DNA from 2 places in the Microbacterium xylanilyticum genome. Region 2 is predicted to be linked to the other one. Evidence: predicted binding sites of a transcription regulator. Region 2 holds the regulator's gene; the other holds the start of a gene.
The links. The regulator HspR, encoded in region 2, represses chaperone genes until heat shock. The targets are predictions, from matches to a motif close to AAGTTGAGTCNNNNNGACTCAACTT.

Region 1: a site for HspR is predicted at 7,145-7,169, ahead of ACYQ1L_RS03685 (ATP-dependent Clp protease ATP-binding subunit). Genes of this name have one in related genera too.

Annotation. Positions count from the first base shown of each region.
Region 1 is NZ_BAAIEN010000002.1:650,490-662,504, forward strand. Features, by position in the region: gene ACYQ1L_RS03640 (NAD(P)H-dependent flavin oxidoreductase) at 1-668, shown strand, start outside; gene purU (formyltetrahydrofolate deformylase) at 769-1,620, opposite strand; gene ACYQ1L_RS03650 (hypothetical protein) at 1,785-2,879, opposite strand; gene ACYQ1L_RS03655 (discoidin domain-containing protein) at 2,916-4,178, opposite strand; gene ACYQ1L_RS03660 (glutaminase) at 4,391-4,873, shown strand; gene ACYQ1L_RS03665 (glutamine amidotransferase-related protein) at 4,912-5,640, opposite strand; gene ACYQ1L_RS03670 (ArsR/SmtB family transcription factor) at 5,805-6,167, shown strand; gene ACYQ1L_RS03675 (SRPBCC family protein) at 6,164-6,634, shown strand; gene ACYQ1L_RS03680 (VOC family protein) at 6,638-7,075, shown strand; gene ACYQ1L_RS03685 (ATP-dependent Clp protease ATP-binding subunit) at 7,184-9,736, shown strand; gene ACYQ1L_RS03690 (LysR family substrate-binding domain-containing protein) at 9,821-10,603, opposite strand; gene ACYQ1L_RS03695 (helix-turn-helix transcriptional regulator) at 10,643-11,350, opposite strand; gene ACYQ1L_RS03700 (hypothetical protein) at 11,436-11,867, shown strand.
Region 2 is NZ_BAAIEN010000002.1:3,700,887-3,712,901, reverse strand. Features, by position in the region: gene dnaK (molecular chaperone DnaK) at 1-1,369, shown strand, start outside; gene ACYQ1L_RS18405 (nucleotide exchange factor GrpE) at 1,369-2,001, shown strand; gene ACYQ1L_RS18400 (DnaJ C-terminal domain-containing protein) at 2,012-2,998, shown strand; gene ACYQ1L_RS18395 (heat shock protein transcriptional repressor HspR) at 3,131-3,613, shown strand; gene ACYQ1L_RS18390 (hypothetical protein) at 3,659-4,117, opposite strand; gene ACYQ1L_RS18385 (DUF4185 domain-containing protein) at 4,142-4,609, shown strand; gene ACYQ1L_RS18380 (molybdopterin-dependent oxidoreductase) at 4,619-6,175, opposite strand; gene ACYQ1L_RS18375 (fasciclin domain-containing protein) at 6,305-6,982, shown strand; gene sigK (ECF RNA polymerase sigma factor SigK) at 7,115-7,714, shown strand; gene ACYQ1L_RS18365 (anti-sigma factor) at 7,711-8,529, shown strand; gene ACYQ1L_RS18360 (DoxX family protein) at 8,674-9,105, shown strand; gene ACYQ1L_RS18355 (hypothetical protein) at 9,200-9,715, opposite strand; gene ACYQ1L_RS18350 (glycoside hydrolase family 183 protein) at 9,722-10,531, opposite strand; partial or broken gene ACYQ1L_RS18345 (DUF4185 domain-containing protein) at 10,492-10,737, opposite strand; gene ACYQ1L_RS18340 (glycoside hydrolase family 172 protein) at 10,784-11,743, opposite strand.

The DNA of each region.
Region 1 (12,015 bases), 3.1 Mb from region 2:
TGCTGAGCGTCGTCTTCGGCGTGCCCTCACCGGCGCTGGTCGACGAGGCGCACCGGCGCGGCATCCGCGTGGTCGGCACGGCCACGACCGTCGCGGAGGCCCGCGTGCTCGCAGAGGGCGGCGTCGACGCGATCGTCGCGACGGGCGCCGAGGCCGCGGGGCACCGGGTGTCGTTCCTCGGACCGGCGGAGGAGTCGCTGGTCGGCCTCTTCTCGCTGCTGCCCCAGGTCGTGGACGCCGTCTCGGTCCCGGTCATCGCCGCGGGCGGCATCGCGGACCGCCGGGGCGTGGCTGCGGCCTTCGCCCTGGGCGCGCAGGGCGTGCAGGTGGGCACGGCCTTCCTCGGCACCGCGGAGTCGGCGGCCAACGCCGCCCACCGCGACGCGATCCGCGCGACACCGGCGGAGGGCACGGTGCTGACGCGCGCGATGAGCGGCCGACTCGCCCGCGGCGCGCGCAACCGGGCGGTCGCGGAGATCGAGGGCGCCGGATCCATCGCCCCGTTCCCGGCCCAGAACTGGATCACCGGGCGCTTCCGCACCCCGGCCGGGGAGCAGAACCGGGGCGATCTGCAGTCGCTGTGGATGGGGCAGTCGGCCCCGCTCGCCCGCTACGGCACGGCGGCCGAGGCGTTCGCGGAACTGGCCGCGGGCGTGCCGCGGGACTGACCCGCGCGCCGGAACGGACGATCGCGCCGGATCAGGCCATCACGCCGGATCCCGGCCTGTCCCCGCGCGGCCGCCTGTCGTCGCGACGCCTGCGCGCGCGTCAGAGGATGACGGTGGAGCGGCCGTGCACGATGACGCGGTCGTCGGCGTGCCACTGCACCGCGCGCGCGAGCACGAGGCGCTCCACGTCGGCACCCCGGGCCTGCAGCTCGGCGGCGGAGTCAGCGTGCGTCACCCGGGTGACGTCCTGCTCGATGATCGGCCCCTCGTCGAGGTCGGCCGTCGCGTAGTGCGCCGTCGCGCCGATGAGCTTCACGCCGCGCTCCTTGGCCCGAGCGTAGGGGTTCGCGCCGATGAACGCCGGCAGGAACGAGTGGTGGATGTTGATCACCGGCGCGCCCAGGCGCTCGATGAAGTCGTCGGTGAGGATCTGCATGTAGCGGGCGAGCACGACCAGATCCACGTTGCCCTGCAGCAGCTCCAGCTGGCGCCGCTCCATCTCCGGCTTGTCGCCCGAGGGGATGTGCACGAACGGGACGCCGAACGAGCGCACCGACTCGGCGAGGTCGGGGTGGTTGGAGACGACCATGGTGACGTCGATGTCGAGCTGGCCGCGCTGGGTGCGCCAGAGCAGCTCCATGAGGCAGTGGTCGTACTTCGAGACGAAGATCGCCACGCGCTTGCGCTTGGAGGCGTCGTGCAGCGACCACTCCATGCCGAAGCGCTCGGCCACGGCGGCGAGGTCGGACTCGAGCGCGGGGCGGGCGGCGGCGAGACCCTCGCGGTGGATCACGGTGCGCTGGAAGAAGCGCCCGCCCTCCGCGTCGGTGGAGTGCTGGTCGAGCGAGATGATGTTCACCTCGTGCGCCGCGAGCACACCCGCGACGGCTGCGACGATGCCGGGCTGATCGGCGCACGTGATCAGCAGTCGGGCGGTGTCGGGCTGCGCCATGGCATCGTCTCCTTGCAACGGGGTGTGCGTCGATTCTGCCGTGCCCGCGGGCGGGAGGCGAATCGCGCGCGACGGTACGACGAATCGCCCCGGCGGCACTCGGCGGGAGACGCACGGAGGGGACCCGGGCGCGATGCCCGGATCCCCTCCGTGTCGTCGTGCGGTCAGTTCCCGTCGAACTCTGTCAGGGTCAGCGTCTGGTCGCCGGGCCGGGTGAACGAACCCGCCTGCGCGGTGCTCGATGCACCGTGCACGGCGGGCTTGTCCCACGAGCGGCCGGGGGTGGTGGCCGCCGCGGAGGTGTCGATGCCCAGCACGAGCCCGGAGTAGCGGTTCACGAGCCGGATGGATCCGGTCGCCTCTCCGCTGGCGGGGTCGGTGTTCGGCATCACGAACCACTGCTGACCGACCCCGGCCGACGCCGCGTCGGTGAGGGTGAGCGCGGCTCCCCACGCCCGACCGGCGGTCGACGAGGCGTCGACGCCCAGAAGCCTGCCCGCCTGCGTGGCGATCGTGTACGCGCCGTCACCCGTCGCCGTGAACGTCCGCGCGCCGTTCTTGCGGTTCACGTCCCCGGCCCTCTTCAGCGTGGCGCCGTCGCCTTCGACCGACAGCTTGCGGCCGTCCGCGTTGGCGATCGTGTAGGCCTTGCTCGTGTCGATCGGCGCCGCCGCCGTCACGGACGGGCCGGCGTCGATCGTGATGTTGGCGAGCTGGGCGGAGGCGTCGCCCATGCAGCCGAACGAGCAGTACGAACGGAACGACTTGCCCACGATCGCCGAGCTCGTCTTGTTGGCCGGGTCGACGAACCAGCGGTACCAGGACGCCGTCGTGTACGCGGATCCGGTGTCGCCGAGACAGAACCACTTCTGCGTCGCGAGGTTCTTCGTGGCGTAGAACTCCTGCGGTGCGTCGCCCGACTGGTCCGGGTTCTGCGGCTCGCCGATGTACAGGCCGAGGTAGGCGTCGTAGGTCACGTCCATCACGAACAGCGGCGAGGTGGGCGGCATCTGCCCCCTCTTGATCTGCTGCTGCGCAGTGCCGGGGGTGTTCGGGTCGTACTCCTTGTCGACCGGGGTGTACCCGGTCTCGCTGTCGTCGGCGACGGGCACCATGTTGCTCTCCTTGTCGGAGATTCCGGGCTGGGTCCAGGTGCCGTCGTACCACTTCTGCCAGGTGCCGGTGGCCATCTTGCCGGAGATCGGGGCCCGCGCGACGTGCTCGTAGAGGGCCACCCAGCTGCCGGTCTTGTTCACCACGCGGGATCCGTAGAACGCGTAGAAGTAGCCGGACGCCTAGTCGACGTACAGGCGGGGGTCGCCGTCACCGTAGTAGTAGGTCTGCTGCGGGAACGCCGTGGTGTCGCCGCGCGTCGTGCTGTACGGCGAGGTGATCGCGTGGCCCGGGATCGTCCAGGTCTTGCCCTGGTCGGTCGAGACCGCGTAGTCGATCGCGTCGTAGTGCAGGCCGTCGCCGAACGTCTTGGGCGTGAACTCGTTGTGCACCAGGCCGTACCAGTCGCCCGTGTCGGGGTCGACCCACATCTGCGTGATGTCGCAGTAGTTCGGCTGCGTGTAGCGGGATCCGGCAGGCGCCTTCGTCGACTCCACGCCGGTCGGGCTGGCGTTGCAGAAGTCGGTGGTGTCGGGGTTGGTGCCGGCCGCGTTGAGTGCGGCGTCGGGCGCGGCGGTGTCGAAGTCCGTGCCGGTGTCCCAGATCCACTGCCGGATGTCGCCGTTGCTGCCGTCGGGCTCGTTGTAGTAGTTCGCGTGCGACTCGCCGAAGTGGAACGTGCCGTCGGCGGCGATGAAGGGGCTCGCCGGAGTGTCGTCGGGGTACTGCCATGTGCTGTCGTCGACGGAGTGGGTCGTCACCGTCGCGGCGGCCGGCTTGGGCGTCGGGGTCGGAGTCGGGGTCGGCGTCGGGGTGACGATCGGATCGGTCGTGTACGCGACGATCTCGGAGGCCGAGGCGTGGTTCGATCCGTTCACGGCGTCGAGGATCCGGAAATCGACGTAGCGCGCGGAGACCGGCTGCGCGAACGTCACGTACTGGATCTGCGTGTTGCTCGTGGGCTGCGAGAACGTGGCGGTTCCCGCGGGCGTCCAGGCGCTGCTCCTGCCGTCCTTCGCGACGGCGGGGTCGTTCGTGGTGAGCACCTGCACGTTCTTGGCCGGGCCGTTGTTCTGCACCTTGACGGAGTAGCCGAGCCCGGTGAGCGTGTGCGGAGCGCCGATGTCGAAGGTCAGGTAGTGCGGCATCCGATCCGGTGATCCGCCGTTGTAGTTCGAGGCCCACTGGGTGGAGTAGTCGCCGTCGAACGCTCCCTTCGCCGTGCCGTCGAGCGAGGGCGGCGCGGGGTAGGGCGCCGATTCGGAGTCGACGTCGAGCAGCGTGTAGCCCGTGTCGGGAAGTGCGGCGCCGGCGGGCGGGGCGCTCGCGGCGTGCGCCGGCGCGACCGCGCCGAGGGCCAGCGTCGTGGCGGCGACGGCGAGGGCGGCGCCCCCGGCGATCGCACCGCGCGAGCGGCGGGAGAGGGACAGGGCCTTTGGGGGCATCGGTCGTCCTTGCTGCATCGTCGAGGCGGGGGAGAACACGGCTACGGTAACCCCGGGTTAGCGCTAACATCAAGGTCTGGCCTTGAAATACGCGATTTGCGATCGGATTCGGATATCGCAAACATGCGGTTCGGCGGTTCGGCGGTTCGGCGGTCGCGGAGTCTCCGATGGTCGGCGCGGCCGTGCCGAGCGCGGAGGCATAGCCTGGACGCGTGACCTCGTCCGCATCCGCCCCGGCACTCCGCGCGCTTCTCGATGGCGCCCGCGCGTCGCTGCGGGACGTGCCGCAGGAGGCGCTCGGCCGCGAGAAGCTCTCGCGCTGGCGTGCGCCGCGCATCGTGCGCGCCGGATCCGCCTGGCACGTCGGGGTGCTGCTGATCGCCGACGACGCGGTGTTCGCCACGGCGGAGGTGCTGCGCGCCGCGGCGCCCGTGCGCCGCGGGTACGCCGCGGAGTCGGCGCGCGCCCGCGCCGAACGGCGGGCGGAGGCGTCGCGCGGCGGATTCCGCGACGGCGAGACCGTGCACGTCGGCTGGACCCGGATCGATCTGGACGCGGTCGCGGCGGGCGGATCCTCCGGACCCCTCGCGGTCGTGGACGGCGTGCCGTCGGTGCGGTGGTCGCCCGCCGCGGGGCTCATGCCGCTGGAGGCCTACCTGAACGAACGGATCGCGCTGCTGCGCGGAGAGCGCTGACGTCCGGTCCCTGAGCGAGGGGTGCCGGTTCTCGCGGGTCAGCGGGCGAGCGCGCGCTCGCCGAAGCGGTGCAGGATGCGGGCGGGCTCGGTCACCACGGACGCCAGCACGGCCTCCTGCACGGTGTGGAACGCGTCCGGATCGAAGTAGCCCGTGGTGCGGTAGAACACCATCCGGTCCGCGAAGTCGCGCGGCGAGGGCTCCGGATGGAACTGCGTCGCGTAGAGGTCGGCGCCCACGCGGTACGCCTGCACGGGGCAGGAGTCGTTCCCGGCGAGCAGCACGGCACCCGGCGGTGCCTGGGTCGAGCCCTCCTTGTGCGCGGTGAACGCGTGGAACGTGGCGCCCGCGGGTCCGAACAGGGGATCGGCCGCGCCTTCCGGCGTCGTCCGGATCTCCGCCGCGGTCGCCTCCTCAGGGTTCTCCGTGCCGACGCTGCCGCCGAGGAGCCGCGTGACCACGCCGATCCCGAAGCAGGTGAAGAAGGCGGTCGTCGCGCCGTCGATCGCGCGCGCGGCGATGCGCTCCAGGTCGGCCTCGACGCGGAGCTGCGTCTCGGACTTGCGCACGTCGGTGACGTTGAACGGGGAGCCGCCGATGACGAATCCGGCGTACCGGTCGAAGGCGTCATCGGGAAGCGCGGCGGTGGTGAGGTCGATCCGGTCCAGCACGTCGGCATCGACGCCGAGGGCGACGCGGAAGGAGGCGCGCTCCGCCGTCGCCGCATCCAGCTCAGGGCGCACGCCGACGTACAGAAGCGAGGCCATCCCTGGATTCTAGGGGAGCGGCAGAGCCGCACGAGGCCCGGATGAAATGGTCGGGAACACAGCCCGTATGCGGAACGCTGATGCGGGCCGCCGGGCGCCCGCCCTTGACGTGGTCATCCCTCCATGCTCTAATGAGGCAAAAGCTTAAATAAGGACGTCATGAAATGGTCGCATCCGATGCCCTGAGCCTCGTGTTCGCTGCGCTCGCCGACCCGACGCGACGCGAGATCCTCTCGAAGCTCGCGCAGGGGCCCGCGACCGTCGGCGAGGTCGCTGCGCCGTTCTCGATGAGCGGGCCCGCGATCTCCCAGCATCTGAAGGTGCTCGAGCGTGCGGGATTGGTGACGCGCACCGCCCATGCGCAGTGGCGCACCCTCTCGATGGAGACGGAGCCGCTCGAGGAAGCCTCCGCCTGGGTCGAGAAGCAGCGCCGCGAGTGGAACCTGCGCCTCGACGCCCTCGAAGCCCACCTCGGAGTCATGAAGGCCCGAACGAACACCGACGACATCCAGGAAGGCGGATCATGAACACGACAGGCCCATCGCAGCAGGAGCCACCGCAGTTCTCCCTCACTCGCGTCCTCGACGCGCCACGCGAGCTCGTCTGGCGCGCCTGGACCCAGGAGTCCGAGTTGGCGCAGTGGCTGCGCCCGTTCGGCGTCTCGGCCGACAGCGTGCGCGCCGATGTCCGCGTGGGCGGGCGGTATCGCTACACGATGACGAACGACGAGACCGGCGAGAAGTTCCCGACCGGGGGCGAGTGCCTGCAGGTCGATCCGATCGATCGGCTCGCGTTCACCTGGGGCGACCCGGACGCGCCCGTCGAGAGGACTCCGGTGATCACGCTCACGTTCACCCCGCAGGGCGAGCGCACCGAGCTCGTCCTCCACATGCTCGGCTACGCCGGCAGGCCCGGGGACGGGTTCGTCTACGACGGCTGGGACGAAGGCCTCGCCAATCTCGGTCGGTATCTCGAGGGCGGGAAGGCGGCCTGACCCATGAGCATCACCATGGACAACGTCGGCGTCGTCGTCGAAGACCTCACTGCGGTCGTCGACTTCTTCACCGATCTCGGCCTCGAGCTCGAAGGCCGGGCCTTCGCCGAGGGGGAGTGGGCGGGCCGGGTCACCGGTCTCGGCGATCAGCGGGTCGAGGTGGCGATGATGCGCACGCCGGACGGTCATGGCCGGCTCGAGCTCTCGCGCTTCCTCGCGCCTCACGTCGTCGCCGATCATCGGAGGGCTCCGGTGAACGCGCTCGGCTACCTCCGTGTCATGTTCAACGTGGCGGACCTCGACGAGACCCTGCGGCGAATCAGCAGGCACGGCACGGAACTCGTCAGTGACGGCGTCGTGCAGTACGAGGACATCTACCGGCTCTGCTACGTGCGCGGGCCGGAGTGCATCCTCGTCGGACTCGCCCAGAGTCTGCGCTGACCGCGCCCGCGGGCGGCACCATCGAAAGGGACCGGCGGCATCGGGAATACGGTCGGGACGCATCTGTTGAACTTGATAGCACTACGCTCAAGTTTGAGAGGAAGCGAAATGCCCAACGACTTCACCGACGCGGGTTCGGGCTCGTTCGACGAGTTCCTGGCGCGCTATCTCGCCGGTGAGCAGGCCCGGCAGACCCGGTCGATCGACCTCAGCCGGTTCCTCACCGTACGCACTCAGCGGACCCTGCAGCGCGCGGGCCGGTTCGCGCTCGAGCGCGGCCAGACCGAGCTCGACGCGCTGCACGTGCTGCGCACCGTCGTCGAGGACGACGCCGTCGTCCAGGCGATCCGCAACATCGGCGTCTCGCCGCAGGCGATCATCGACGCGGTCGAGACGCGCCTGCCCGCCCCGGGGCCGGCGACGGACGCGGACGCCGCCACCATCACCCCCGGTGCCAGCCGCGCCCTGTTCCACGCCTACCAGGTCGCCCGTTCCTCCGGCGCGACCTACATCGAGCCGGAGCACGTCTTCTTCGCGCTCGTACTCGGACAGGACGTGCCCGCGGGCCAGATCCTGGCACGCGCCGGCGTCACGGCCGAGGCGCTCACGCAGAGCCTCCGCGAGCCCGTGCCTGCGGGTGCCGCCCCGGAGGCGGAGACCGCGGCGGGCGCGTCCGAGACGCCGATGCTGGACCGCTTCGGGCTGGACCTCACGGCCCGTGCCCGCGCCGGCGAGCTGGATCCCGTGATCGGCCGCGCGGACGAGATCGAGCAGACCATCGAGATCCTCAGCCGCCGCACGAAGAACAACCCCGTGCTGATCGGCGAGGCCGGCGTCGGCAAGACCGCGATCGTGGAGGGCCTGGCCCGCGCGATCGTCGACGGCGCCGTTCCCGCGCAGCTGAAGGACCGCCGCGTCGTGGCGCTCGACCTGCCCGCCATGCTCTCGGGCACCCGCTACCGCGGCGACTTCGAGGAGCGCCTCACCCAGACGATGGACGAGATCGCCGCCCACAAGGGCGAGATCATCGTGTTCATCGACGAGGTGCACACCGTCGTCGGCGCCGGCGGTTCCGGCGAGGGCGGCGGCATGGACGCCGGCAACATCCTGAAGCCGCGCCTGGCGCGGGGCGACCTGCACCTCGTCGGCGCGACCACGCTCGCCGAGTACCGGCGGATCGAGAAGGATCCGGCGCTCGAGCGCCGCTTCCAGCCGGTCAAGGTCGCGGAGCCGTCGATCGAGGACGCCGTGCGCATCCTGGAGGGGCTCAAGCCCGCCTACGAGCAGCACCACGCCGTGACCTACACGGAGGACGCGATCCGCGCCGCGGTGGAGCTCAGCGCGCGCTACCTGCCCGACCGCGTGCTGCCGGACAAGGCGATCGACCTCATCGACCAGGCGGGCGCGCGGCTGCGGCTGCGGCTCGGCGTGGTCGACGACGTCGAGGCGCTGCTCGCGGAGCTCGCCGATCTGGAGGCGCGCAAGAACGCCGCGGTCGGCGCCGAGCACTACGAGGAGGCGTCGCGGATCCGCGACGAGATCGCCGCCGTGCAGCGCCGGATCGACGCCGCCGGACGTCCCGCCGTGGTGATGAACGCGGAGGCCGCCGTGGTCGACGAGGCCGAGATCGCCGCGGTGATCTCCCGCGCGACCGGCATCCCGGTGAGTCGTGTCTCGGAGAGCGAGCGCGAGCGTCTGGCCGACCTCGAGGCCGACCTGCACGCCCGCGTGATCGGTCAGGACGACGCGGTCACCGCCGTGGCCAGGGCCGTGCGGCGCAGTCGCACCGGCATGGGCGATGCCCGCCGCCCGGTCGGCTCGTTCCTCTTCCTCGGCCCGACCGGTGTCGGTAAGACCGAGCTGGCCAAGGCACTCGCCGACCGGCTCTTCGACGACGAGACCGCCGTGATCCGCTTCGACATGAGCGAGTTCGGCGAGCGGCACACGGTGTCGCGGCTCGTCGGCGCCCCTCCGGGATACGTGGGCTACGACGAGGCGGGGCAGCTCACCGAGCGGGTGCGGCGCAACCCGTACTCGATCGTGCTGTTCGACGAGATCGAGAAGGCTCACCCCGACGTGTTCAACCTGCTGCTGCAGGTGCTCGACGACGGACGGCTCACCGATGGTCAGGGGCGCACGGTCGACTTCCGCAACACGGTGGTCGTGATGACCTCGAACATCGGATCCGAGTTCCTCGCCTCGCGCTCGGGCGCGCTCGGGTTCGTGGCGTCGCAGGACGCATCCGCGAACGGCTTCGCCTCGCAGGAGGATCTGCGGGCCCGGGTGATGGGCAAGCTGCGCGAGGCCATGCGGCCCGAGTTCCTGAACCGCATCGACGAGATCGTGCTGTTCTCGAAGCTCGGCCGCGAGGAGCTGAGCCGCATCGTCCGGCTGATGCTGCGGGCGACGGCGGCGCGTCTCGCCGGTCGCGAGGTGTCGCTCGACGTGACGGACGCGGCCGTGGCCTGGCTCGGCGAGCACGGCTACGAGCCGGAGTACGGAGCGCGGCCGCTGCGTCGCCTGATCCAGCGCGAGGTCGACGACCGCATCGCCGACCTTTTCGTCTCGGGCGAGCTCCGCGACGGGGGTCGGGTGCAGGTGGATGCGGTCGACGGCGTGCTGCAGGTCGGCGCGTCGGTTCCCGTCGCCCAGGCCGCCTGATCGTCTCCACTCGTTTCGAAGCGCGCAATTGGCTCCATCCGCACGCCGGATCCAGCCGTTTGCGCGCTTCGAAACGCCGTGAGATCAGCGGGAGGAGTTCGCGGTCCGGCCGCGCACGACGCCGACGAACGCCTCGACGTCCGAAGTCGTCGCGTCGCGGGGCCAGGCCAGCAGCACGGGGGAGACCGGCGCGTCCCGCAGGATCCGGTATTCGACGTCTTTGCGGTGATGCAGGCGGGCCAATGACATCGGGGCGACCAGGATGCCGACACCCGCGGCGACCGTCGCGATCGCGTCCTCGACCGTGTCGAGCGGACCGATCTCGGCCGCCTGGGCCGGCAGATCCAGCTCTCCGAGCACGTCCTCCCGGGTCGTGAGCAGGGTCTCGCCCTCCAGATCGGCGGGGGAGAGCTCGTCGGCGGCGAGCAGGTGCGATTCGGCGGAGGCGATCACGACCGGCAGCTCCTCGTAGAGCGCGATCGCGTGCATGCCGTTCCGGTCGAACGGATCCCGCACCAGGGCGAGGTCGACGCTCCGCTCGATGAGGGCGGTGCGCTGTGCGGTGAACGGGATCGGCACCAGCTCGAGCGTCACGTGCGGCATCCGCGCGTTCCAGGTGTCGATCCAGCGGCCCGGCGTGGCGCCCGGCACCGCGCCGAGCCGCAGGACGCGCGGCTCCTCGGCCGGCGCGACGGGAGCGTCGAACACGACCTTCTCGGTCTTCTTCGCCGCGCGCTGCGGCGCGCCATTGCCGGTGCCCTTCGCGGCGGCCTTGCCGGCGTTCCTGCCGCCGGCGGTGCTGCGGGCACCGCCCTTGGCGGAACGCACCGCGGGCTTGCGTCCGCCGGATGCGCCTCGCCTGCTCATGCGTTCAGCGTACCGGCGCAGCCTGCGGCGCCCACGGGCTCAGGACCCCGCGGCGCGGATCACGACGCAGCACCGTTCGGCGCTGGGGGCCAGCTGCGCGTCGAGGTGGCGGCATCCGAGACCCTCGGCGACGCCGGCGACGTATGCCTGGTTCATCCCGCAGATGAGCCCCGTGTGGGCGCGCGCGAGGTCGTGGAACGGGCAGTTCGCGAGCACGAGCCCGTCCTCGGCCGCGCGCGGCTCGTAGCCCTGATCCGCGAGGGCGGGCCGGATCCGCTCGTACTCGTGCGCGGCGTCGGCGCGACCGGCGTCGGCGTGCCCTGCCGCCTCGCCGATCCGGGCGCCGTAGGCGCAGCCCTCGTCACGCGCGACCTCGCGGAGCGCCGCGTCGATCGGCACGTCGCCGGCAGCGTGCTCGATCGCGCGCGCGAGCAGGTGCCCGGCCAGGTCGAAGCGCCGCGGCGGCAGGGAGACCGCGATGGTCTGCTCTGCGCGCCGGTAGAGCTTCGACGGGCGCCCGGCGCCGGGGCCGGTCCGGCCGGTCAGGCGGCGGAACTCCACCTCGAGCAGGCCGAGCTCGACGAGGCGGTCGAGCTGGAAGCGCGCGACGTGCGCGGCCACGCCCACGGCCTCGGCGGCGCTCTCCCGCGTGACGGCGTCCGGCTGCGCGATGACGTGCTCGTACAGCGCCTGCCGGGTGGGGTCCGCCAGGGCTCCGATCCCCGCGGCCCGCTCCGAGATGCTCATCTCCCCACTCTAACTGAAGAATCCCTTGATTTTAGAGATGGATGGTTCTAATTTATGAATCATCACCTGTTAGAAGGGATCCGTCATGACCACCTCGGCACACACCAGAAGCGCGGCTCATCGGCCACTGCTGCAGGACGGAAACCGGCAGGCCTTCCTGTTGCTGCGCACCGTCTTCACCGTCGCGCCGATCCTGTTCGGACTCGACAAGTTCCTCCGCATCCTCAAGCCGGACTGGGAGGTGTATCTCGCCCCGTGGATCAACGGCATGATCGGCCTGGACGCGCACACGTTCATGTACATCGTCGGCGCCGTCGAGATCCTGGCCGGGATCCTCGTCGCCTTCCTGCCCCGGATCGGCGGCTACGTGGTCGCCGCGTGGCTGCTCGGCATCATCGTGAGCCTGGTGACCGCGGGCGGATTCCTCGACATCGCTCTGCGCGACTTCGGGCTGCTGGTGGGTGCGCTCGCGCTCTCCAGCCTCGCGGGCGCGCAGCGCGGCGGGCGCTGGCGCTGATCGGCGTCGGGCCTGTACGAGGCGGGGGCTGCGACGGCGCGCATCCGGGATGAGCGCCGTCGTTGGGCGCGACGGACGGGCCGACACGCGCGAAATGCGTGCGCGGGAATAGATCCGGCCCGGCCGAGGTTGCAGATGTATCCGGGGA
Region 2 (12,015 bases):
CGAGCTCATCCTCGTCTTCGACCTCGGTGGCGGAACCTTCGACGTGTCGCTGCTCGAGGTGGGCAAGGATGACGACTTCTCCACGATCCAGGTGCGCGCCACGGCCGGTGACAACCGCCTCGGCGGCGACGACTGGGACCAGCGTCTCGTCGACTACCTGATCAAGCAGTTCAAGGACTCCACCGGCGTCGACGTCTCGAACGACAAGATCGCGCTGCAGCGCCTCAAGGAGGCCGCGGAGCAGGCGAAGAAGGAGCTCAGCTCCTCGACCTCGGCGTCCGTCAACCTGCCCTACCTGTCCCTCACCGAGAACGGCCCCGTGTCGCTGAGCGAGACGATCACCCGCGCCAAGTTCGAGGACCTGACCAAGGACCTTCTGGACCGCACCAAGAAGCCGTTCGAGGATGTCATCCGCGAGGCCGGCATCAAGGTCGGCGACATCGCGCACGTGGTGCTCGTGGGCGGTTCGACCCGCATGCCCGCGGTCGCCGAGCTCGTGAAGCGCGAGACCGGCAAGGAGCCCAACAAGGGTGTGAACCCGGACGAGGTCGTCGCTGTCGGCGCCGCCCTGCAGGCCGGTGTCCTCAAGGGTGAGCGCAAGGACGTGCTGCTCATCGACGTCACCCCGCTGAGCCTCGGCATCGAGACCAAGGGCGGCATGATGACCAAGCTCATCGAGCGCAACACGGCCATCCCGACCAAGCGCAGCGAGACCTTCACCACCGCCGACGACAACCAGCCGTCGGTCGCGATCCAGGTCTTCCAGGGTGAGCGCGAGTTCACCCGTGACAACAAGCCGCTGGGCACCTTCGAGCTGACCGGCATCGCGCCGGCTCCTCGCGGCATCCCGCAGATCGAGGTCACCTTCGACATCGACGCGAACGGCATCGTGCACGTGTCCGCCAAGGACAAGGGCACGGGCAAGGAGCAGTCGATGACGATCACCGGCGGATCCTCGCTGTCCAAGGAGGACATCGACCGCATGGTGCGCGAGGCCGAGGAGCACGCGGCCGAGGACAAGAAGCGCCGCGAGTCGGCGGAGACCCGCAACCAGGCGGAGACCCTGTCCTACGGCGTCGAGAAGGTCATCTCGGAGAACGAGGACAAGCTCCCGGAGAACGTCAAGACCGAGGTCAAGGCCGACATCGACGCGCTGAAGACCGCGCTGGCCGGCGATGACGACGAGGCCGTGAAGACCGCGTTCGACAAGCTGACCCAGTCGCAGAGCAAGCTCGGCGAGGCGATCTACGCGTCGCAGCAGGCCGATGCGGCCGCCGACGGCGCCGCGGAGGACGCCGCTCGCGAGTCCGGCTCCGATGAGGACGTCGTGGACGCCGAGGTCGTGGACGACGAGGACGAGAAGAAGTAATGACGGATCCCAAGGACTTCGAGGAGCCCGAAGAGGGCCGCGAGGTCGGCGGTCAGGGGTCGGACGCCCAGGCGTCCGGCCCCGGGCCGGCTCCGACCGGCGGACCCGCGGACGGCGCCGACGACGACGAGCTCACGGTCGACGACATCCTGAACATCGCGCAGAGCGATGACGCGCTCGCTGAGGACGCCGCGGAGGACGCGGCCCTGGCGGATGCCGAGCACACTCTGCTCGTCGACCTCAAGCGCCTGCAGGCCGAGTACGCGAACTACCGCCGGCGCACCGAGGAGCAGCGCGGTGTCGAGATCCAGCGCGCGAAGGGCGAGGCCGCCAAGGGCCTCATCCCCGTGCTCGACGACCTCGACCGCGCCGCCGCCCACGGCGACCTGGAGGAGGGGACTCCCTTCGCCGCGATCGCCGAGAAGATCCGTGCCGTCGTCGAGCGGCTCGGGGTGGTCTCCTACGGCGAGAAGGGCGAGGATTTCGACCCCCAGCAGCACGAGGCGATCTTCCAGCAGCCCACGCCGGGCGTCGAGAAGGCCGTCGTGCTGGAGGTCGTCGAGGTGGGCTACCGACTGGGCGGGATCGAGCTGCGCCCGGCGAAGGTCGTCGTCGCCGTCCCCGTGGAATAGGGGGTGATCGATGGCTAGCCAGGACTGGTTCGACAAGGACTTCTACAAGACGCTCGGCGTCGCGAAGGACGTCTCCGAGGCGGATCTGAAGAAGACCTATCGCAAGCTCGCGCGGAAGTACCACCCCGACTCCAACCCCGGCGACGCCAAGGCGGAGGCGAAGTTCAAGGAGATCAGCGAGGCGTACTCGGTGCTCTCCGACAAGGAGCAGCGCGCCGAGTACGACCAGATCCGCGCCATGGGCGCCGGAGGGGCCCGCTTCACCGCGCCCGGCAGCGCCGGCAACGGCGGCTTCGAGGACGTCTTCAGCGCGTTCAGCCGGGGCCGCGGCGGGCAGTCCGCCGACTTCGACGACATCTTCGCGATGTTCAACCAGGGCGGCAGCTCGTTCGGGTCCGGCCGGTTCGGCCAGGCGTCCGGCGGGTTCCGAGGGTTCGGCGGCCCGACCAAGGGCGCCGACGTCACGGCCCGGACGACGCTGTCGTTCGCGACCGCGGTGAAGGGCGAGACCGTCACGCTGCAGGGCGACGATGGCCGGCCGCTCAAGGTGAAGATCCCCGCCGGCGTGCAGGACGGGCAGAAGATCCGTCTGCGCGGCCGTGGCCGGCCCTCGCCGGACGGCGGGGAGAACGGCGACATCGTCGTGCAGGTCACGGTGCGGCCGCACCCCGTGTTCACGCGGGACGGGCTCAACCTGCGCGTCACCGTGCCGGTCACCTTCACCGAGGCGGCCCTGGGCGCCACGATCGAGGTGCCGACGCTCGGCGGCGACCCGGTCAAGCTCCGGGTCGCGGCGGGAACGCCGTCCGGCCGCGTGCTGCGGGTCAAGGGCCGCGGCGTCACGACCTCGAAGGGCAGCGGCGATCTGCTCGCCGAGGTGCAGGTGGCGGTGCCGGGACACCTGGACGAGGCCGCGCGCGAGGCGCTCGAGCGCTTCCGCGAGGTCGAGCCTGCGGAGAACCCGCGTGCCGAGCTTCTGGCGAAGGCGCGGGCGTGATGCACCTGTGGTCGTTGAGCGTCCTTCGTCTCGTCGCTGCGCTCCTCGCTCAGGAACCGGTTCTCCGGTCCCTGAGCGAGCGCAGCGAGACGAAGGGCGCCTGGCGGCATCGAACGGCAGCGGAGACGCGCCATGGCCGATGAGCGCATGAGCGCCGACACCCCGGTCTTCGCGATCGCGGTGGCGGCCGAACTCGCCAGGATGCACCCGCAGACCCTGCGGCAGTACGACCGGCTGGGCCTGGTCGTGCCGGGCCGCACCCGCGGCGGGTCCCGCCGCTATTCGATGCGCGACATCGAGAAGCTGCGCGAAGTCGCCCAGCTGAGCAGCGAGGGCATGAGCCTGCCCGCGATCGCGAAGCTGCTCGACCTCGAGGACGAGGTGCGCACGCTCCGCCGCCGCGTCGTGGAGCTCGAGCACGACCTGCGCGAGGAGCGCGCCAATCGCCCCGGCGTGCGGGTCTTCGCCGCCGGCGCGACCGGATCCATCATGGCGGTCCCGTCCGGTCGCCGGATCCGGCGGTCCACCGAGATCGTGCTGTGGCGGCCGTGGCTGGGCCGCCCCGAGGCGTCTGACGCCGAGTTCGCCGAAGACCCTGACGACAGCGAGCGCTGACCCCGCTCGCGGGTGACGCGTTGCGCGAGGCGCGCGGCTGGGCTGTCAGCCCAGCGGTTCGACCACGAAGCGGAGGGGCGCGCCCTGGCGGAACGGCTGCACGACCTCGACGTTCTCGAATGCCGGCCCGCCCGGGATCTCCGAAGCGCTCGCCCAGTACGACCAGCGCCCGTTGACCTGCGCGCGCAGATCCGGATCCGGGTCGTCGACCCGCCAGGTCTGTCGCATCCGCTGTCCGATGAAGCGCCAGTGCTCGGCCGTATCGGGCGCGTACGCCGCCGACCACGGGTCGACCTCGTCGCCGACCGCCGCGACGAGCACCGCGTCCCCGTCGCGGACGAGCTCGTCCAGCGCGAACGACGCGTGCTCCGCGAAGCCCGTGCCGGTGAACCCGGGCCAGAGCTCCGCCGGCGTGACGACGCGGTGGGCGAGCTCGAGGCGCCGCAGCCGCGCCCAGTTCCCCATGGTCGCGGTGAGGATCAGCCGCCACTTCCAGTGCATCACCTGGGGCAGGGGAACGACGGCTACGTGTACATCTACGGCACCGGGTTCCAGCGCGACAAGGGCATCGTGCTGTACCGGGTGCCGCAGAACAGCATGACGACCCTGTCGGCGTACCAGCCGTGGGGGTACGCGAACGGCGTCTGGGCCTGGGGCAACCCCGCCACCGAGGTGCTGCCGGGCAAGTTCGGCGAGATGTGTCTGCGTCCGCTCGGCGGCAAGTGGATCCTGACCTGGTTCAACGCCGACGCCTACCGGATCGACGCCATGGTGCTGAACACCCCCACCGACAACCTCTACACGGCGACGAAGACCACCCTGCTGTGGGGCGGGAACTGGGGCGCCGAGGACGCGACGCACGTCGCCCAGCTCTACGGCGGGTACATCATCCCCGGCTCGACCCTGTCGGATCTGCATCTCACCGTGAGCCAATGGAACACGGGCGACAACAGCGTCTACCACGTGGAGCAGTTCCGGATCCAGGGGCTCATCTGACGGCGGTGGTCATCCTGCCGTGCCGACGCGGACCACGGTCGACTGCCATCCGGTCGAGCCGTTCGGTGCGATCGGGGTGCGCTCCTGCTCCTGCATCCGGCCGTGCCGATCGGTCGCGCGGACGACGAGGGTGTGACTCCCGCTCGTCGCGTTCCAGTCGAGGAACCACTGCACCCAGGTGTCGACGCTGACGGGAGCGGACAGCGTGGCGGTCTGCCAGGGGCCGCCGTCGATCTGCACCTCCACGCGGGCGATCCCCACCGTCTGCGCCCAGGCGACCCCGGCGATCCGGGCCGCGCCCGGCGGGATCTCCTTGTCGATGCGCGGGGTGTCGATCCGGCTCGACAGCTTGATCGGTGCCTGCGCGCTGTACCCGCGCGGCGTCCAGTACGCCTGATCCTTCTCGAACGTCGTGACCGTCATCCGGGTGAGCCACTTCGTCGCCGAGACGTATCCGTAGAGCCCCGGCACGACCATTCGCACGGGGAATCCGTGCTCGGGCGGCAGGGGCTCGCCGTTCATGGCGACGGCGAGGATCGCGTCGCGGTGCGGATCCGTGAGCGCATCGAGCGGCGTGCTCGCGGTGAACCCGTCGATGCTGCGCGAGAGGACCATGTCGGCGCCCGTCTCCGGAAGGGCGCGGGCGAGCACCTCGCGCACCGGCACGCCGAGCCAGCGCGCGGTGCCGACGAGGTCGCCGCCCACCTGGTTCGAGACGCAGGTGAGGGTCACGGCGTACTCCCGCAGGCCCATCCGCAGCAGCTCGTCGAAGCTCAGCTCGACCTTCCTGCCGACCATGCCGTCGACCGTCAGCCGCCAGTCCGCCGGGGCGATCGCCGGCACCGAAAGCGCCGTGTCGACGCGGTAGAAGTCGGCGTTCGGAGTGAACAGGGGAGACAGGCCGGGGATGTCCAGCTCGGCGCCGGCGGGCACGGTGACCCGCGACAGCGGCTCCGGCAGCCGCAGCGCCTTGCGTGCGGCCGCGATCGAGGTGGTCGCCGCGGTGCCGAGGCGTGCGCCCACGCCGGCGAGGACGGCGGCGGCGGCCCCGACCGCGGTCAGCACCAGGAAGCGCCGGCGATCCGGGCCTGCCTCGACGCCGGCCGCGGGGACGCGCCAGCGGTGCAGCGCGCGGATCGAGAGGGTCAGGAACGTGCAGCCCGCGATCGCGCCGACGAGCGGCGGCAGGGCGGAGGCGCCGCTCGCCCCCGCGCGCGTCACGGTCGCCAGCAGCCCGGCGACGCCGGCGAGGGCGAACACCGCGACGCCGGCCCAACGGCGCCGACGCTCGAGAAGACCCGCGACCGCCGCGAGCAGGAGCACGCCGACGCCCAGGGTCAGCAGGAGGAAGAGCTTGTCGTTGGCGCCGAAGAGCTCGATCGCCAGCTCCTTCGCCCACTGCGGCACGATGTCGATGACGAACGAGCCCGCCGCGAGCAGCGGACTCGCGTCGCGCGCCACGAGGAAGGCCGTGATCTCGGCGGCGGCGACGAACACCGCGCCGCTCACGACCCCCGCGACCGCGGCCCAGATCCGTGCGCCTGTCTTCCCTGTGCTCTCACCCATGTCCCTGGTTCGTCGCGATCGGCCGATCGGATGGCGATCGGACCGGATCCAATCCGGTGCGGGTGCGGCTCCGAACGCATCGTGTCGGCCGATGAACGGTCGCGATGCACCAGTCAAAGGAGAAAGATCATGCGATCCACTGTTCGCCTGCACGCCAGGGCGTCGCTCGCCGCCGCCAGCCTGCTCGCCGCCGCGGCCCTGGCCCTCACGGGCTGTTCGTCGATGTCGGGCTCGTCGTCCGGCTCGTCCTCGGAGCCCGCCACCAGCGCGCCGGCCGCGTCGCCCACCCAGACGATGGATCCGGCGGCCGACCTGGTCGGTCCGGGATGCGCCGCCTACGCGCAGCAGGTCCCCTCCGGCGCGGGCTCCGTCGCCGGGATGGCGCAGGACCCGGTCGCGACGGCCGCCAGCAACAACCCGCTGCTGACCACGCTGGTCGCGGCGGTCTCGGGCAAGCTCAACCCGAAGGTCAACCTGGTCGACACGCTCAACGGGAGCGAGTTCACCGTGTTCGCCCCCGTCGACGACGCGTTCAAGAAGATCGACCCCGCGACGATCGACACGCTGAAGACGGACGCGGGAGCCGACACGCTCAGCAAGATCCTGACGTATCACGTCGTCGCCGGTCAGATCTCGCCGAAGGACATCGTCGGCACGCACAAGACCGTGGAGGGCGGCGAGGTGACCGTGACCGGCTCGGGCGACAGCCTCAAGGTGAACGACGCGAACGTGATCTGCGGTGGCGTGCACACGGCCAACGCGACGGTGTACCTCATCGACTCCGTCCTGATGCCGCCGGCCCAGTAAGGGCGGCGCTTCGCCGGGCCGCCCGGGCCGCGTCCGCGCAGACATCGTCTGAGCGAGCGGTCCGGTCGGCCGGTGAACGGGACGCGGGAAAGGTTGGCGACGCATTGCCGCGACCAGGCGCGGAGGTGGGGCATGCTGGACTCGATGGTTATCGACGACCGCGAGCACGCGGAGCAGGACGGCGGCGACGACCCCGCGTCCGCGCTGCTGGTGCGCGTCGCGCAGGGCGATCAGTCGGCGTTCGCCGAGCTCTACGACATGCTGTCCTCGCGCGTCTTCGGCCTCATCCTCCGCGTGATCGTGAACCGGGCGCAGAGCGAGGAGGTGCTGCAGGAGGTCTTCCTCGAGATCTGGCAGACGGCGTCGCGCTTCTCTCCCGATCGGGGACGGGGGAGGACCTGGATCCTGACGATCGCCCATCGTCGTGCGATCGACCGCGTGCGGGCCTCGCAGTCCAGCGCCGACCGGGACACGCGGATCGGCGTGCGGGATCTCGACGTCGCGCACGACAGCGTCGCCGAGCAGGCGGAGCTCTCGATCGAAGCCGAACGGGTGGTGGGCGCCCTCTCGGCCCTCCCCGAGACGCAGCGCGAGGCGCTGGTGCTCGCGTACTACGGCGGCTACTCGCAGAGCGAGATCGCCACCATCACGGGTTCGCCGCTGGGAACGGTGAAGACCCGCATGAGAGACGGACTCACGCGTCTGCGGACGCACTGGGGGGTGAACGCATGAACGAGCAGGAGTTCGCCGAGCTGGCCGCAGGGCACAGCCTCGGGTCGCTGTCGGCCGAAGACGAGCGCCGCTATCGGGCCGCGCTCGCCGCGCATCCGGAGTGGGCGCCGATCGCCGAGGACGATGCGGACACCGTGACGCTCCTCGCCGAGGGGGTGCCGCCGGTCGCGCCGCCGCCGGCGCTGCGCGACGCGCTGCTCGCCCGCATCGCCGTGACGCCCCAGGATCCGGATGCCGGTCGCGACGCGGGCGTGGAGAAGCCGGAGCTCGCACCGGCGCCGGGTGTCACGCCGTCGATCGCGCGCCCGGCGAACGACGACACCGCCGACGCGGACGCCGTCGAGGCGGGGACGCGACGCCGCCCGCGCAGGCTCCTGTTCGCGCTCGCCGCGTGCCTCGTGCTGATGGTCGGACTCGGCGCGGGCGCCGCGGTCGTCATCCCGCAGCTGCTGCGCCCCGCGGCCGTCGTGGCGCTGGACCGGATCGAGAGCGCTCCGGACGCGGCGCAGAAGACGGTCTCGCTTCCCACCGGAGGTCGCGCGACGGCGCACTGGTCGGCATCGATCGGCGCGGCCGTCCTCGTCTCCGACGGGCTCGAGCCGCTGGACGGGGCGCGCACCTACGAACTGTGGTTCGTGCGCGGCGACACCCCCGTCTCCGCCGGGGTGTTCGACGCGGAACCCGGGACCACCACGGCGCAGTTGCGCGGGAGCATGCACGCCGGAGACGCGATCGCCGTCACCGTGGAGCAGGCCGGAGGCTCGCCCACCGGCAAGCCCACGACCCAGCCGATCGTCGTCATCCCGACCTCCTGAGGTCGCTCGCCCGGAACGCGCTGTCGCGAGGTGCCGAGCCCGTGTTCAGAGACATGACAGGCGGCGCTCCGTAGCGTGGGAGGACGGGGCGGACGCCCCGAGCCGCGCCCGCCGCGGTGTCCTGCCGCGAAGGAGCTGTCCGGAATGACGAACACCACGAAGCCCGCCGCCTCTCTCGGACTCCTTGTCCTGCGCCTCGTGATCGGCGGCGTCTTCGCCGCGCACGGCGCGCAGAAGGTCTTCGAATACACCCTGCCCGGCACCGTCCAGGCCTTCGCCGGAATGGGCGCGCCGCTGCCCGAGATCGCCGGCCCGGCGATCGCGTTCCTCGAGCTCGTCGGAGGGATCCTGCTCGTCGCCGGGCTGTTCACCCGTCCCGTCGGCGTGCTGCTCGCCGCCGACATGGCGGGCGCCATCGTGCTCGTGCACCTCGGCAACGGCATCTGGGTCGGCGACGGAGGGTGGGAGTTCGCCGCCGTGCTCGGCGCCGGCGTCCTGGCCCTCGTGTTCACCGGCGCGGGTCGCTACGGTCTCGACCGCGCCGTGCTGCGCGGACCGGTGCGCGCCCTGGCCTGAGCCCGGTCGGCGCCGAAAGACGGAAAACGTCGCTCCCGGAGCTGCGGGAGCGACGTTTTCCGTCTCGACGCGGGATCCGTGGACCCGCGAGGCGTCAGGGCACCCGGACGAGCGCGACGTCGTCCAGCTGCATCCAGATGTCTCCGCTGTTCGTCCACACGCCCCCGTAGAGCTGCACGGTGTCGCGGTCGCCGGAGTCGAACGTCACCGTGAAGCGCGTCCACGCGCCCACCGAGACGAAGTGCGCCTCCGAGATCACCGTGCCGTCGAGCGAGCGCGCACCGAAGTAGCCGACATCGCTGTTGACCGAGGTGCGCAGGAAGCCCGTCGGCCGGTAGCTCGTGTGCGGCTGCACGGCCACGTCCTGCCAGAGGTCGCGCCAGCCCTGGTTGTAGCGCACGAACGCGCGGTGGTCGCCCGTGAAACCGCCTGCCGGGACGTTGTCGATCCCCGAGTTCGGCTTGCCGCCCCAGGTGCCGTTCGTGCCGTCGCCGAGTGTCGTCGCGCGTTCGAAGCTCGGATCCGACACCAGGTTCGGATCGACGATCGTGCCGTTGCGATCGATGCGCAGATGCATCAGATACACGTTGTACGGGTTCCACTGCGACATCGTGAATTAGATCTCGCCGTTCTTGTTCCACGGATGGAAGTAGCCGCCGTAGAGCGCGGGGTAGTCGGTCGAGCTCGCCACGGTCTGCGCCGGCGTCCACGGGCCCTCGGGGCTCTGCGCGGTGCGCAGGACGATGTCCTCACCGGACAGCGTCATCATCAGGAACCGCTTGCTGTAGTCGTCCCACTGCACCGACATCTCACTCATCGGCGCCTCGAGGACCGGCTTCGCCGCCGACTCGTCCTTGTTCCAGGAGGAGCCGTCCCAGTACCGGTACGAGGACTTGTCGAGCAGCTTCTGCGCGGGCACCTTGGCCACCGACGCGGGTCCGTTGCGGCCGTTCTGCGTGCCGAAGACGCAGATCGTGCCGCCCTTCTGCGCGTACGCCTGCATCTGGAAGGGATCATGTCCGTCCGGGTTGTCCCAGCGGGTGTCGGACACGGTCCAGGTCTCACCGTCGTCGTCGGAGTAGGCGATGCCGGCATGGTTGGTGTCCCACACGCCGGGCGGACCCCACTGCCGCACCGACATGAACCCGAGGTACTGGCGGCCGCCGACGGAGATGCCCGACGTCGGGATCACGGTGATCTCGTCGCCGTCGATCTTCTTCGACGGGATGATCTGCTTCGCGATCCCCGCCGGATCCTGCACGGCGTGATCGAGCAGCATCCCGTCGGACAGGTCGGTGTCGCTCGAGCGCAGCAGCACGTTGCTGCGCCAGTTCCCGTTGGGCGGCGCACCTCCGCCGGGCCGGTCCAGGAGTTGCCGAACGTGTCGCCGAAGGCGGTGAGCACGTGGCCCGATCCGTCGTCCCACATGATGCCGAGGTCGGTGGCCTTCACGTCCCACTGTCCCCAGGTGTTGCTGGGGGTGTCGGGGCCGGTCACCTTCGCGACCACGGTCGCAGGCGTGCTCGCCGTCGTGGCGACGGCGGATGGCGGCGTCGCTCCCGCGAAGGCGACCGCGGCCAGGGAGGCGACCGCGGCGCCGGCGATCGTCGCGATGGTCGTCAGGGGCTTCATCGCCCTCTCCTTTCTTCGCGTCGCCGGCGCTCGCCGTGCGACGGGGTCAGCTGCGCGGTGCGCGCGGGGGAGTGGATCCGAGGTCGGGCACGGGGGCCGTTCCTAGGTGCACCTCCATGTCGTCGGCCGAGGGCGCCTTCGGGCGCCGTGCCGTCGGACGGTCGAGGTAGAACATCGCGGTGGAGGCGATGTCGTCCCGCAGCGGCAGGTAGCGCCAGCCGCTGCGCCACCCGAGCGCCTGGATGTCGACCTTGGGCAGCCCGGTGGAGAAGTGGATCGGATCCGCGAGGTGCCAGCGGTACATGCCGAAGCGCTGCTGCGACACGTACAGGCCATCGGGGCGGATCACCTGGGGCATGCCGAGGTAGGGGGTCGAGAACTCGGTGTAGCCCTGCCCGGGGATGTCGAAGTTCCACGCGCCGCCGAAGTAGTCCTCGGTGCCGGTGCCGCAGATCGTGGCGTGGTCGGTGTCGTCGTCGAGGTAGAACTTGATCTCGCCCTCGCCCCACCACCCGTTGGAGTTCACGCCCCAGGCGATGTAGGTGCCGACGTACTGGCCCTGGCCCTCGATCCCCTCGAGGATCGTGTGCGGCACGAGCTCCTCGAGCGGGTTCGAGCGACGCCACTGCGCGTGGAAGTAGCCGTCGCCCGCGTAGTCGCCGCCGATCTCGTAGGTCACCTGGTAGTAGACGCGCACGTCGACGACCGAGGTGTTCTCGATGGTGAGGCGCGCTCCTTCGCGGAACGGCATCGGCCAGTACGAGTTGAACCCGCCGTGCGGGTTCGCGGCGATGACCTGCGAGTTCACCTGCGCGAACACGCCCCAGCCGTTGCAGAAGAAGTCGCCGTAGGGCACCTCGACGGCGGGCTCGTCGGCGCCGTCCCAGTACGCCCGCAGGACGAGAGTGCGCCAGTTGTCGGTGTGCGTGGTGATCCAGATGTGCGTGATCTTGCCGGCGCCTTCGATCGCGGCGAGCTCGAAGGTCTCGCCGGCGGCGATGTCCACGCTCGGCGAGATCTTCCAGCCGGGTCCGAGGTCGCGGGCGCAGTCGGCTCACGTGCCCTCGGTGGCCCGGGCGCCGCCGCCGACCGACCCGTCGAAGTTCTCCGGGGAGATCGACCGGGTCTGCACGCGCCGGAGGGCGGAGATCGCGTTCAGGTCGGAAAGAGTCATGGCGGGGGCACGTCCTCGAGTCGGGGGTGGGCGGATCCGTGCGGGATTCCGCAACGGCGTGCGGCCACCCCACCGATTCACGGCGACTGTTGCAATCGATTTCA